2 regions of the Paenarthrobacter sp. 4246 genome follow, and region 1 is predicted to be linked to the other one. Evidence: riboswitches for the same ligand, from Rfam matches in the RefSeq annotation. Region 1 holds a riboswitch; the other holds the start of a gene.
The links. A riboswitch is a leader RNA that binds a small molecule or an ion and turns the genes downstream of it on or off. The one in region 1 is predicted to bind S-adenosylmethionine.

Region 2: linked by a shared signal. The riboswitch ahead of ABIE35_RS04545 (hypothetical protein) and the one ahead of ABIE35_RS19555 (DUF1737 domain-containing protein) in region 1 are both predicted to bind S-adenosylmethionine.

Annotation. Positions count from the first base shown of each region.
Region 1 covers NZ_JBEPOP010000012.1:95,508-102,792, reverse strand. The annotation lists gene ABIE35_RS19570 (aromatic amino acid ammonia-lyase) at 1-1,065, opposite strand, end outside; gene ABIE35_RS19565 (NtaA/DmoA family FMN-dependent monooxygenase) at 1,065-2,393, opposite strand; gene ABIE35_RS19560 (SulP family inorganic anion transporter) at 2,548-4,251, shown strand; SAM riboswitch class IV at 4,338-4,449, shown strand; gene ABIE35_RS19555 (DUF1737 domain-containing protein) at 4,463-4,729, shown strand; gene ABIE35_RS19550 (rhodanese-like domain-containing protein) at 4,726-5,136, shown strand; gene ABIE35_RS19545 (O-succinylhomoserine sulfhydrylase) at 5,137-6,345, shown strand; gene ABIE35_RS19540 (hypothetical protein) at 6,356-6,985, shown strand; gene ABIE35_RS19535 (glutamate--cysteine ligase 2) at 6,982-7,285, opposite strand, start outside.
Region 2 covers NZ_JBEPOP010000002.1:388,755-396,039, forward strand. The annotation lists gene speB (agmatinase) at 1-151, opposite strand, end outside; gene ABIE35_RS04530 (APC family permease) at 373-2,346, shown strand; gene ABIE35_RS04535 (helix-turn-helix domain-containing protein) at 2,352-2,927, opposite strand; gene ABIE35_RS04540 (sodium:solute symporter family protein) at 3,194-4,729, shown strand; SAM riboswitch class IV at 4,858-4,977, shown strand; gene ABIE35_RS04545 (hypothetical protein) at 4,995-5,294, shown strand; gene ABIE35_RS04550 (hypothetical protein) at 5,291-5,482, opposite strand; gene ABIE35_RS04555 (VIT1/CCC1 transporter family protein) at 5,715-6,887, shown strand; gene ABIE35_RS04560 (matrixin family metalloprotease) at 6,972-7,285, shown strand, end outside.

The sequences.
Region 1 (7,285 bases):
CAACGCCACCCTCAGACCCTCAAATGCCAGAGCCAGTTGCATCGGCTGGAAGTTCCCGCCGGACACCATGAGCCCGGATTCGACATCCACCAAAGGATTGTCGCCGCGACCATTCAGTTCCACCTCCAACGCACCACCCATCTGCGACACGAGGGATCGAAACGCCCCGTGCGTCTGCGGTGCGGCCCGGAAGGACAACGCATCCTGCACCGACACCTCGGGACGCGCATCCTCCATCCAGCCACCGCTCAGCAGGTGACGCACAGCTGCCGCTGAATCACTTTGACCGTTCACCGCCTTGGCCGCCTGGATGGCCGGCGAAAACGGGCTGAGGTTCCCGCCGCCGTCGTACCTTGCGATGGTCTCCAGCGAGAGGGAAAGCGCGACGTCGGCCAGCCGGGCCAGCTGCTGCAACCGCAGCAACGCCAGGGTCCCGGCGCCGACGGAATACGCGTTGGCGCTCACCAAGGCAAGCGCCTCGCCGGGCGCGAGGACGAGGGGTTGAAGGCCGGCATCGGCGAGCGCTTTGGCTCCTGGAACCAAGGTGCCGTCGGCATCGATGGCTTCGCCCTCACCGATGGCGACGGCGGCGACGGCGGCCAGCTGGGTGAGGTCCGATGAGCCCACCGACCCTTCGCGCGGGATGGCGGGCAGGACGCCGCGGTTGAGGAGTCCTGCATAGAAGTTTGCTGTTTCGGGCCGCACACCGGAGCCGCCGCGGCTGAAACCGACAAGTCGGGCGAGGATCACTGCGCGGGCAGCGGGACGGTCCAGATACGAGCCCACTCCGCTGTTGTGATACCTGACCACCTGGACCTGATAGGCCAGGAGCGACTTCTCCTCCACAGCGGTGTCCCGACCGGACCCGAGCAACGTATTGAGTCCGTAGACCCGCTGCCCGGAGGCGGCGGTGCGCTCCAGTACGTCACGGGATCGGCTGATCAAAGACAACGCATCATGGTTGAGTTTCACGTGAAACGCAGGGTCAGAGGCGGCCAGTGCTACGTCGGCAGCACGCACCGGTGCCGTTCCAATCACCAGGGTCCGCGGTTCGGAAGGCGCCATCAGAAGTCCAGGAGATTCTGCCGGAACCCGCCGTTTCCGTAACTCTTCCTCAACAGGCCTCGCCGCCGCAGTTCAGGGGTGAGCTTGTCCAGTACACCGTGCACTGTCACCGGGTCCACGAAGCCGGAGAAGAGGAACCCGTCACCGCCCACCTCGGAACCGGTCGACTCAAGATAGTCGGCAATCTCGCCCACCGTGCCGATGATCGAATCCCCGGCCCCGCCGCTGCGGGCCTGCAGGATCTGGCGCAGCGTGGAACCGGGAGGTGCCGCCTTGGCGAAGTGTTCCAACGTCCCCTGATTGCTGTTGGTGCTCAGTTCCGGGAGGGGTGCGTCCAGGTCGAACTGCTTGAAGTCGATCACCGACAGGTAGGAGATGGAGTTGAGCTGGCTGTCGATATCGCGCTGGGTGAGCTCCCGACGCCGGGCACGCAACTCCTCTGCCTCAGCGGTGGACCCAACCACGGTGGGCTTCAGGACAAAAAGTACCTTGACGTCGTCGGGGTTCCTGCCGGCTTTGGCGGCCTCCGCGCGAATCGAGTCACGGTAGGACTTCATGCCGTCAACACCACGGGCCAACGCAATCGCCACATCAGCATGACCACCCGCGAACGCCTTGCCCCGGGGAGAGGCACCAGCCTGGACCAGTACGGGTTCCTCCGGCAACGGCGCCGTGTTCAGCGGACCTCGGACCTTGAAGAAGTCACCGTGGTGATTGATCGGGTGCACCTTGGTGTGGTCGGCAAACACCCCTGCGGAGACGTCCTCAAGGACCGCGTCCGGTTCCCAGCTCCGCCAGAGCCGCCTGACGACGTCGACGAATTCCTCCGCCTTTTCATACCTAAGGTCGTGTTCAATCTGCTGATCCAACCCGTAGTTCTGGGCGGCGAGGTCGCTGCCGGACGTCACCACGTTCCAGCCCAACTGGCCCTCGGAGAAGTGCTGCAACGTGGCCAAAAGCCGGGCCGCCGTGAAGGGCGGGTAGAACGAGGCGCTGACGGTCGGCACGATTCCCAGGTGCTCGGTGGCGGAGAGCAGGTAAGGGACCAGCGCCAGCGGATCGTGTTTAGGCGCAAAGGAGGCATGCGCCAGGGACACTTCGGCCGATCCGCCATACGTGTCCGGCACGGTGAGGGAATCCTCAATGATGAAGAGGTCCAACCCGGATTGTTCGAACGCACGGACTGCATCCTGGTACAGGGCGGGTTTCTTCCAGTCGTAACCCAGGGCGTAGCCGGGCGTCCCCCACCCCTGGACACCGAATCCGTGGCCCACAAACCATCCAAAATGCAGCATGGGCTTGAGTGTAGAACTGCTCTGTCCGTTCACCGCGACCTGATTTCATGCGAAGTTACAGGGGGACGTACTGGGTCAATTATGCTCCCGGGGCGTCACATTTGAACGCGGCTGGAGACGGTCCGGATTTTCCACATAAGGCGTATGTCGTGTTCCACAAACAGCAGGGGTCGGGAATGATCGCTGTATGAGTGCAGCAACCACCCGCCCCTCCGCCAAGGACCGGCTGTCCAGCGTCTGGGCCCTCAAGGGCTACAAGCGTGAATGGCTGCGGCACGATCTCGTTGCGGGCGCTGCGCTGTTTGCTTTGCTGGTGCCTGCCGGAATGGCCTATGCACAGGCAGCAGGGCTTCCCCCGGTCACCGGGCTTTACGCAACAGTTGTCCCGCTGCTGGTTTATGCGGTGGTGGGGCCCTCCCGCATTCTGGTCCTGGGACCCGACTCTGCCCTCGCCCCTATGATCGCCGCGGCGATTGTGCCGCTGGCAGCGGGAAGCAGCGAGAAATCCGTGGCGCTGGCCGGCTTGCTGGCCGTGTTGATCGGGGCACTCATGCTTGCCGGCTCGGCACTGAAACTGGGAGCCATTACGGGCCTGCTGTCCAAACCCATCCGGCTCGGGTACCTCAACGGAATCGCGCTGTTGGTGGCCCTTTCGCAGCTCCCGGCGTTTCTGGGGATTGCGGCCGACGGCGACATCTGGCAAAAGCTCGCAAAGGTCACCACCGGGTTACTGCGCGGCGAGGTCAACATCACCGCGTTGTTCTTGGGAGTGGGGTCACTGGCTCTCATCTGGATCCCCCGGCTCCTGAAGTGGAAGGTACCCGGTGTTCTGTTGGCGGTGGTTGGCTCGTGCGTGGCGACGGCGGTCTTCGGGCTTAACGACGACGTGAAAGTCACCGGGGTCCTGCCGCAGGGCCTGCCCATGCCCGCACTGGGAGGTATTGGCTGGGCAGACGCCCTGATGCTGCTCCCGGCCGCCGCAGGCATCGCGCTCATGGCTTTCGCTGACACTGGTGTGTTGTCTCAAACATTGGCAGCCAAGGAAGGGAAGAAGGTCTCCGGAAACAGGGAGATGGCAGCGCTTGGAGCAGCCAATGCTGCTACCGGCCTCTTGGGCGGATTCCCCATTTCAGGCAGTACCTCCAGGACACCGGTCGCCGTGGATGCCGGCGCAAAATCCCAGATGACAGGCGTGGTCGGCTCCGTGCTGGTGCTGGCCTTCATGCTGCTGGCTCCGGGAGTAACCGAGTACCTTCCATCGGCAACCCTGGCCGCCGTCGTTATCGCAGCAGCCATTGCACTAGCGGATCCTGCCGGCGTCCGGCGGCTCCTGCGGCTGAGCCGCAGCGAGTCCGTGGTGATGCTGGCTGCGTTCCTTGGAGTGCTGACAGTGGGTGTCCTCCAGGGAATCGTGGTGGCCATTGCCTTGGCACTCCTGGATTTTGTCCGCAGGGCATGGGATCCGTACAGAACCGAACTCGGCGCCGAGAAAGGCCTACCCGGGTATCACGATCTTGAACGGCACCCCGAGGGCGAGCGCATCCCCGGGCTCTTGATCCTCCGGTTTGATGCACCACTGTTCTTCGGCAACGGACAGGTTCTGGCCAGCTTTGTGAGGGAGCAACTCGACGAGGCCCCGGACGAGTCCACCGAGCCCATCAGCCACATCATCCTTGCCGCCGAACCCATCACCGGGATCGACACCACAGCGTTGGATGACCTGGTAACCCTGGACGAATGGTTGGCCAGAAAAGGAGTGGACCTGGTGTTTGCCGAGCTCAAAGGGCCTGTGAAGGACAAGTTGATCCGCCTCGGTACGGCGGCCCGATTTACGCCGGACCACTTCTACCCCACTGTCGGCGCGGCAGTGCGGGCGCTCAAGGACCGGTAATGGATCAGCCGCCGATTACGCAACATGACGACCATGCAGCCACCCGCAAGTGCGGCCCGACGCCCGTGGATGTTACGTTTTTCTTGAGTAATGAGTACCAGCGCAAAGCCCTGACTTGCTGGTCGGCAACCCTCTCTCCGGCGGGGTGCCTCAGGTGACTACTCGGCGTATCGACAACTCGAACTGCAAGCGTGACTGAGGAGCACCAGCAATGCCTGAACCCACTGAAGAAAAACTCTCTTACCGCCTGATTACAGGCCCGGATAACCGCGATTTCTGCGAGCGTATCCACAATTCCCTCGTCGAGGGCTATGTGCTCCATGGCAGCCCTGCAGCCACCTTCAACGGCACGGAAGTGATCGTTGCCCAAGCGATTGTGCTGCCCGCGGCGATCGCCAATGCTGATGCCGCCGTCGCCAACGCAGTGGACCAGCTTGAGAACTACGACGATGTAGAAGCATTCGAGGGCCACGCATGAGCTACGCAGGTGACCTGACCCCGCAGGACGCGTGGGCCAAGCTCGAAGAAGGCGCCATCCTGGTGGATGTTCGCACCGAGGGCGAGTGGGCCCACATCGGCATCCCGGACACCAAAGCCACCGAGAATGATCCCCTGTTCATCCAGTGGAACCTCGCTGGCGGTATCCCGAACTCCCGCTTCATCGAGGACCTGCAGCAGCAGGCACCCGAGGATGACGCCGTGGAGCTCGTCTTCATCTGCCGCTCCGGCCAGCGCTCCATCTCCGCTGCCATCGCCGCAACGCAGGCCGGCTTCACTGCGTACAACGTCCTTGAGGGCTTCGAAGGCGAACCGGACCGTTACGGTGAGCGCACCGTAAACGGCTGGAAGAACCGTGGCCTGCCGACGAATCTGGGGACCGAGTAAGTGACCTTTAATCCCGACGCCGCCAGCTGGAGCCCTGACACCCAGGCCGTTCGCGGTGGCCTTGACCGCACCAATTTCCAGGAAACGTCCGAGCCCGTTTTCCTGAACTCCGGGTTTGTCTATGAATCGGCCGCCGCTGCCGAACGTGCCTTCACGGGCGAGGACGAACGCTTCGTTTACTCCCGCTACGGCAACCCGTCCGTCGCCACTTTCCAGGAGCGGCTGCGACTGCTCGAAGGAACCGAGGCGTGCTTTGCTACGGCATCCGGCATGTCAGCGGTCTTCACCGCCCTGGGTGCCCTGCTGGCCTCAGGCGACCGCGTGGTGGCCGCCCGCTCGCTGTTCGGCTCCTGCTTCGTGATCCTCAACGAGATCCTGCCCCGCTGGGGCGTGGAGACGGTGTTCGTTGACGGCCCGGATCTGGATCAGTGGCGTGAAGCCCTCTCTGAACCGACCACAGCCGTGTTCTTTGAGTCGCCCTCCAATCCCATGCAGGAGATCGTCGACATCGCTGCCGTCAGCGAACTGGCGCATGCCGCCGGGGCGACCGTCGTTGTCGACAATGTCTTCGCCACTCCCCTGTTGCAGCGCTGCGGTGAGCTGGGCGCGGACGTGATCGTGTACTCCGGCACCAAGCACATCGATGGCCAAGGCCGTGTCCTTGGCGGCGCGATCCTGGGCACCAAAGAGTTCATCGATGGTCCCGTCAAGCAGCTCATGCGCCACACCGGCCCTTCCCTTTCCGCGTTCAATGCCTGGGTGCTGACCAAGGGTTTGGAGACCATCGGACTGCGCGTCAACCACAGCTCGGCATCCGCTTTGAAGATCGCGGAGTGGCTCGAGCAGCAGCCTGCCATCAGCTGGGTCAAGTACCCGCTGCTCACGTCCCACCCGCAGTACGAGCTTGCCGCGAAACAGATGAAGGCCGGCGGCACTGTGCTGACGTTCGAGCTGTCTCCTTCGGCCGGGCGCTCAGCCAAAGAGGCTGCGTTCGCCTTGCTCGATGGCCTCCGCGTCATTGACATCTCCAACAACCTGGGCGATTCCAAATCCCTCATCACCCACCCAGCTACCACCACCCACCGGGCCATGGGACCTGAGGGCCGGGCCGCGATCGGGCTTACCGACGGCGTGGTCCGCTTGTCTGTAGGACTGGAAGACGTGGACGATCTCATCCTGGATCTGGAGAAGGCCCTCAAACAGGTCTAGCCTTGCTGCCATGAGCGGGAACCATCCCTATCGCCGTGCCGGAGCGGTCATCGTTGCCGGCACGGTGGTGTGGTTCGTGGGAATCTCGCCGGTCTCGCGCGTCTACATCACTCCGGACGATGCCGAACGCCTGCGCATGCTGACCTCCGGACGGCGCGGCTGGATCGTGGGCCAGCACCTAACCGCAGTAGGGACCGTCGCCGTACCGGTGGGATTCGCCGCGTTTGCCCGCGCAGTTCCGGGTAAGGACGCCGTTCCGGACATCAACTCACCACGCGGGAAAGCGAAGAAGTGGGCTTACGCTGCCGCCGCCGCATTGCTCGCGGGTGCCCCGTTCTTCGTCTCCAGCCTCACCCGGCGGGCAGCTGACCTCGAGGGTTTTGCCTACCGCCGGGGATCCAACGCGCCGTTCCTGGCCTATTCGGGATTGCATGTGGTGGCGTTGGCCGCCTTGGGTGGGAGTCTCCTTTCCTTGCCCACAAAACGCTGGATCGGCGTTACGGCCGCAATCAGCGCCCCTGTCTACGGTGCCATTCTGGTAGCAAAAAAGGACATCCCGCCGTTCTGCTTCTATTTGGTGGAGGGTCTCACTGGCGCCTACTTGATGGCCTGGGAAGAAACGGAAACCGACAAGGCCTAAGGCCTCCTGACTCGGGACAGCATCGGCGCGGGTTCCTTGTGCGCGTCGGCGGAGGTTCCGCGAACCGTCACCTTCGCTGCATGCCCGACGACGGCGGCCAGGGCAGCGCTGGTGGGCGGACCGTCCGGCTGGTTCTGGCTGCCGCGCTGCCTGTTGTTGTACCGCACTGCAGCTTCCCGTTGCTCGTCCGCGCCGTTCCCCCGCTCCAGCAGAGCTGAGATCCCCGCTTTGACCAGCTCCAGTTCGCCTTGGTCATCCAGCACTGGGCTCACGTAATCCACCAGGGCCCAGACGACGTCC
Region 2 (7,285 bases), on a different contig from region 1:
CGAAGGGGACGCCTACAACGGTGACATCGGCCTTGGCCACTTGATCGAGGCGGGGCAGGCGGGCGTAGGTGGCGGCACCGGCATAGCGCGGGATGCGGGACGAATCGATGGGACCAAGGTTGCCATTGGCCTCAATACGGAGCTCTTCCAAAATGCGCCACTCCTTAGTGGATAGCTGGGATGACTGTGACACCCATCATACACTCAAAGTTTCCTAATATGCATCACCTGTTTACAAGTCGGATTTGACGGCGTGCGTCATGAGATGCCGGTCACAGTGGGCGTAAAGATTCCATAAAAACCGGGGTCCCGGCGTCGAACGCGGCCATACGCTCCTTGCGGAAGCAGCACCGTGCTGCACGAAAGGACACAGTGACCACCTTGTCGAGGCCTCCGGCCGATCCGGCCAACCGGCCAAAGAATTCCTTCAAGCTCAAGCCCTGGCTGCTGGAGGGAATGCCGGACACCTCGGGCAAGAGGCAAGGCCCCCACGGCCGCCCGTCGGACGCTCACAAGCCGCAAGCCTGGTGGAAGGTCATGTGCCTCACCGGCTTGGACTACTTCTCCACGCTTGGCTACCAGCCCGCCATCGCCGCACTGGCAGCGGGCCTGCTGTCCCCCTTGGCCACCCTGCTCCTGGTGGTGGCAACCTTGGCCGGCGCACTGCCGGTCTACCGACGCGTGGCCCGCGAGAGTCCTCGCGGCGAAGGCTCCATCGCCATGCTGGAACGGCTCCTCCCCCGCTGGGGCGGCAAGCTCTTCGTCCTGGCCCTCCTGGGGTTCGCCGCCACGGACTTCATGATCACCATCACGCTCTCAGCTGCCGACGCCACAGCCCACTTGATCGAGAACCCCTTCGCGCCGCACTTCCTCGAAGGCCAGCAAGTTGTCATCACCCTGGCCTTGATCGCCGGCCTGGGCGTGGTCTTCCTTCGCGGATTCAAGGAAGCCATCAACGTGGCAGTAGTACTGGTGGCAGCGTTCCTGGCACTGAACCTTGTGGTCATCGTCGTATCCATGACCCATCTCTTCACCGAAGCCGGAGTCATTACCGACTGGTGGACCGCCCTCACCACCTCCCACGGCGACGCCATCATGATGATCGCCCTGGCCCTTCTGGTCTTCCCACGCCTGGCACTGGGTCTTTCCGGATTTGAAACCGGCGTGGCCGTCATGCCCCAGATCAAGGGACACGCCACGGACACCGAAGCCAACCCAGCCGGCCGGATCAAGGGCGCCCACAAGCTCCTCACCACCGCCGCCATCATCATGAGCTCATTCCTCATCACCTCCAGCTTCACCACCGTCATGCTGATTCCAGCCGCCGAGTTCCAGGACGGCGGCAAGGCAGAAGGCCGTGCGCTCGCCTACCTTGCCCACAAGTTCCTCGGCGACGGCTTCGGAACCGTCTACGACGTCAGCACCATCGCCATCCTCTGGTTCGCCGGAGCGTCCGCCATGGCCGGTCTGCTCAACCTCGTTCCTCGGTACCTGCCCCGCTACGGCATGGCTCCGGCCTGGGCCCGGGCACTGCGCCCGTTGGTCCTGGTGTTCACTGTGATCGCTTTCATCGTCACCATCATCTTCCAGGCCGACGTCAACGCACAGGGTGGCGCGTATGCAACCGGCGTTCTGGTCCTGATCACCTCTGCTTCCATCGCAGTCACCCTGTCCGCAAAGCGAAAGAAGCAACGCGGCCAGTTCATCGGCTTCGGAATCATCTCCCTCGTCTTCATCTACACCACAGTGGTCAACTCGATCGAGCGGCCTGACGGCCTGAAGATCGCGGCACTCTTCATCCTGGGCATCATGGTGGTCAGCTTCATATCCCGCATGCGGCGCGCCTTCGAACTCCGGGCCACCCACATCAAAATGGACGAGAAAGCCCTGGAATTCACCGCCAACGCTTCCGAGGGACCTGTCCGGATCATCGCGCATGAACCCAAACACCTCAGCGCCAGCAGATACCGCGAGAAGCTCCAGCACGCGCAGCAGGCCAGCCACCTGCCCGTCGACTGCGACGCCGTCTTCATCGAGGTCATCGTGGATGACAGCTCGGACTTCGAACAGGAACTCCAGGTTGTGGGCAAGACCCGGCACGGTTTCAAGATCCTTGAAGTACACAGCAACAACGTCCCCAACACGGTGGCGGCCGTGCTGCTCCACATCCGCGACGTCACTGGATTCATGCCCCACATCTACTTCCGTTGGACCGAGGGCAACCCGATCTCCAACCTCAGCAAGTTCCTGTTCTTCGGAGAAGGAGAGATCGCGCCGGTGACCCGTGAAGTGCTGAGGGAGGCCGAGCCGGACATCACCCGCCGGCCGTGGGTGCACGTGGGCTGACCGCCCTAGCGGCTCGCCGCCGGCACCAGCACCCAGAGCACCTCGACGGTCTCATCCGTGGGATTGATCCAGGTGTGTGGCTCGCGGCCGGGGAAGGAAAGAGTGTCCCCTTCTTCGAGGTCGTACGCTTCGTTGGTCAGGATGAGCTTGATCCTGCCCTTGACCACGTGCAGGACATCGACGTCGCAGTCAACGGCGTAGAGTTCGTTTTCCCCACGGCCCCGTGGCTCAATGGTGGCCTGCAAAATCTGGAGCCGGCGCTCAGAGCGGGCCGTCAGCAACCGCTCCACGATGCCCTGACCCCCCAGGGAGATGCGGGGGCCGTCGTCGCGCCTGGTCAGGTGCGTCTCCGGGGCGGCGAATAAATCACCCACAGAGACCGACAACACCTGGCACAGGGTGACCAGAGAAGCGACCGAGGGCGATGTCAGGTCACGCTCCACGCGGCTGAGGAAGCCCTTGGTCAGCCCGGTAGCATCAGCCACTTGCTCAATGGTGAGGCGCTGCGCCTGCCGGGCTGCGCGGATTCTGGAACCGATGGCAACAGGAACATTGCTCGGTTCAACGGGGAGAGCCTTCATTCACGAACCTTTCAGGCCTGTCATATGGCCCTGTCATTGGAGCAATAGTAGCCGGGAGACGGGCGAACAGGACCAGAATCGGCGGAACCATGACCAAAGCATCTTGACTGTTACTCCGATCACAACATATCCTCATAGGCAACAAGTGTTGTCTGTGAGGCACACAACACTCACCCAATCTCCAACCATCAGCACAGAGACTTCGACGCTTCGCAGGAGTATCGTCGAAAACCCCAACCTCCGTGCATCAGCTCCAAGGACCGTTCATGGAATCTTCGGCTATTAACATCGCAATCGTGGTGGTGTACCTGCTCGCCATGCTGGCATTCGGCTGGTGGGGCAAGTCCCGCACCAAGAACAACAGCGACTTCCTGGTGGCCGGCCGCCGCCTGGGACCGTTCCTTTACACCGGCACCATGGCCGCTGTGGTCCTCGGTGGCGCTTCCACCGTGGGCGGCGTCGGCCTCGGTTACAAGTTCGGCATCTCCGGCATGTGGCTGGTGGTGGCCATCGGCGCAGGCGTGCTGCTGCTCAGCCTCCTGTTCGCCGGCACCATCCAGCGCCTGAAGATCTACACGGTCTCCCAGATGCTGAGCCTTCGCTACGGCAGCAGGGCCACGCAGACCTCCGGCATCGTCATGCTGGCGTACACGCTCATGCTCTGCGCTACGTCCACCGGCGCCTACGCCACCATCTTCGTGGTGCTCTTCGACTGGGAGCGCTGGCTTGCCATCGCCGTTGGCGGCGCGATCGTCCTGGTTTACTCCACCATTGGCGGCATGTGGTCCATCACGTTGGCCGACCAGGTTCAGTTCATCATCAAGACCGTAGGCATCTTCTTCCTGATGCTCCCGTTCGTCCTGAACGCTGCCGGCGGCATGGACGGCATCCGTGAGCGCCTTGACGACACCTTCTTCCAGATCGATGGCATCGGTGCCCAGACCATCATCACGTACTTCGTGGTCTACACACTGGGCCTCCTGATCGGTCAGGACATCTGGCAGCGCGTCTTCACTGCCAAGACCCCCGCTGTTGCCCGTTGGGGCGGAGCCACGGCCGGTATCTACTGCATTCTCTACGGCATCGCCGGCGCCCTGATCGGCTTGGCTGCCCGGGTGGCATTGCCGGACATCGATGTCACCAACCTCGGCAAGGACGTAGTGTACGCAGAGGTGGCAACCCACATCCTGCCCGTCGGCATCGGCGGCCTGGTCATGGCCGCGGCTGTTGCAGCCATGATGTCCACCGCTTCCGGCGCCCTGATTGCCGCAGCCACGGTGGCACGTGCGGACGTTGTCCCGTTCGTGGCCAGCTGGTTCGGCAAGACCATCAACACCGATGACAGCGAAAACCCCGAGCACGACGTCAAAGCAAACCGCTACTGGGTTCTTGGACTCGGCATCGTGGCAGTACTGATTTCCATGGCGGCACAGGACGTGGTGATTGCCCTCACCATCGCCTACGACATCCTGGTGGGTGGCCTCCTGGTCGCAATTCTGGGCGGTTTGGTGTGGAAGCGCGGCACGGGTATTGCCGCTGCATGGTCCATGGCAGTGGGATCGGTGCTGACGCTGACCCTGCTGATCCTCTTCGCCTTGGGCGTCATTCCGAGCGCGGACGGCGTCTACGCCAACGAACCGATCTACTACGGTCTCGCCGCTTCGTTCATCGCCTACGTAGTGATTTCACTGCTCACCCCGCCCACTGATCCCGCGGTCCGCGAGGCCTGGGACAAGCGCGTTGCTGGTGCCGTCTCCGAGGAACTCCCGCCTGAGGCCCACCCGGTCAGCAGCCACAAGTAACCCTGCACGTAACAGAGCAAAGTTCGACGGCGGCGCCTCCCCTTTTCGGGGCGGCGCCGCCTTTGTTTTGTCCCCAGGAACAGGGCGCCCCAACTTGCTGGGGTAGCCCTGCGGTAAGGTGGTCCCAGCTTCAAGAGATGTGGTGCCAAGCTCCGACTGGCCACACACCAACCCCATGTTCACGGGTGGTTCGGATGAGGAAGCGGCCCGTCCCGGACCAGAGACAACCGAGCGGGCAAGAGCACTCCCCCAAAGGAGCAGTCCCTTGCCGTACCAAGGCGATACCACCCCGGCTACAAGTACCCCGGTACAAACAGACACGCACAAGGTCGCGGTGATTCCCGCCGTCGACCTCTTCCTGGGCACGGTGACCATCACTGCCAAGGCCGGAACCCGGCGTTTCGGACATCCTCAACCACGCTTGATCGCCCAAGCATTGGCCCAAGCGGTGCGGCCGACCCTCTGGTGTGGTGCGTCAAGAACCCTAACGGTGACTGTCGCGGCGGCCGGCAAACGCGCGGGTCTGCAGCTTCATTACACACTCAGCCGCGAGGAGCCCGCCTAGATTTCCTCGTCTTCTTCGCGGAATTCCTCGGTTTCGTCGATGGGGACCACACGTTCGTCATCCTCGGAGGCGTCCACCTCTTCCACCCAGGCCTCGTCCACTTCCTGGTTCTCGGCATAGTCGTAGGCCGGATCTGACTCAATAGTGGTCCGTTCCGGGTAGTTGGCGTGTGATTCGGTGGTGTCCATGGTGCAACCTCCGTCTCGTGGGCCGCTCAAGCCCTGTTGAACGTGCGCGGGGTGGGCCCCCGCCCCTGTCCTTCCATCTGAGCACCGGGTCAGGCGAGGGTCAAGGACGGCCGGAAATTACGGTGCACCGAACATTCCAAGTGAGGAATACCAGCCAAAAAACCGCGCAGATAAGCGGTACAGTGGGGCGTGCAATGGGGCCGCAACTACCCCACCCAGCACAGGAGAGAAAGTGCAACAGCACCAGGAATCCCCCGGTTCGTCGAGCCCAGCTCCGGACCCCACCCCCGAATCGGCAGTCCCCGAGAACGTCGGAACGCAACCCGTGCCACCCTCGCACGCCGACATCCGCAGATGGCGCCAGTACCTCGCCGATGAGCGCGCCGAGGCAGCCGTCTACCGCGAACTCGCCCAGAGGCGCGAGGGCGAAGAACGCCAAATTCTGCTGGCCCTGGCCGAAGCCGAAGGCCGGCACGAGGCCCACTGGCTCAAGCTCCTGGGTGAGCACGCCGGAATGCCCAAGGCCGCATCAACGCGCAGCCAGTTGCTGGGCTTCCTGGCCCGCAACTTCGGGTCGGTCTTTGTGCTGGCCCTGGCCCAACGCGCAGAAGGCCGCTCCCCGTACGGCTCCGAACCCGCCGCAACACCCGCCATGGTGGCTGACGAACAGATCCACGAAGAGGTGGTCAGGGGACTGGCCACCCGTGGTCGGAACCGGCTCTCCGGTACCTTCCGCGCCGCGGTCTTCGGCGCCAACGACGGTTTGGTGAGCAACCTTTCGCTGGTCATGGGCATGGCCGCCACCGGCGTACCCAGTCCGGTGGTGCTGATGAGCGGTGTGGCAGGTCTTTTGGCGGGCGCACTGTCCATGGGCGCCGGTGAGTACGTCTCGGTGCGCTCCCAGCGGGAACTACTCAACGCGACCCTGCCCACCCAAGCCACTCTCACGGCTGCACCGTCGTTGGACATCGAGCACAACGAATTGGTGCTGGTGTATCTTGCCCGCGGCATGACGCGTGAGGCCGCTGAGCATCGCGCCGCAGAGCGCATGGGCCTGTTCAGCTGTGACTGCGATCCCAGCCTCTCCCTGCAGCCTGAGAAGCCCGCCGGTGACGAGCACGAATCCGTCGGTTCGGCATGGGGTGCAGCGATGTCCAGCTTCTGCTTCTTCGCTTCCGGTGCCATCGTTCCCATCCTGCCCTTCATCTTCGGAATGACGGGCATTGCCGCCTTGATGGTGGCCGGTGTACTGGTGGGCATCGCGCTTCTGGCGACCGGCTCCGTCGTGGGCTTGCTGTCCGGGACGTCGCCGCTGAGCCGCGGGCTGCGCCAGCTCGCGATCGGCCTGGCAGCGGCTGCCGCCACTTACGGGTTGGGCCTGGTGTTCGGGGCAACCATCGTCTAGTTTGGACGGCTCCCCCCGCAGCCCGTAATGTTGGTTCGTCCTCCGCGCTGCCCCGCGTGACCAGGGCGTGAGGAATGGAGAACCGTGGACTCGGAGCGGGAAACGCGTGCGCCAAAGCACCGGCGTGCCAGCACGGCCTGGCGCATCCTCCGTGGCGTGCTCATGGCCGGAATTGCCGCTGTGGTGGCAGTGTTGGTCAGCGGATTCCTGCATGGAGACCCGCGGATCACCGCCCTTTTTCCCGGTGTGAGCGTCCCTGGTGCCGCGCACGACGGGCGACCAGGGCAGAAGCAAACGGCACCTGCACGTGCGGCAGACGCCCCGCCACCCGGATTTGAGGAGGCGGACGCCCCGCTGGCTTCGCCGAAGGCGCCGGAAACTACCAACAATTCGTATAA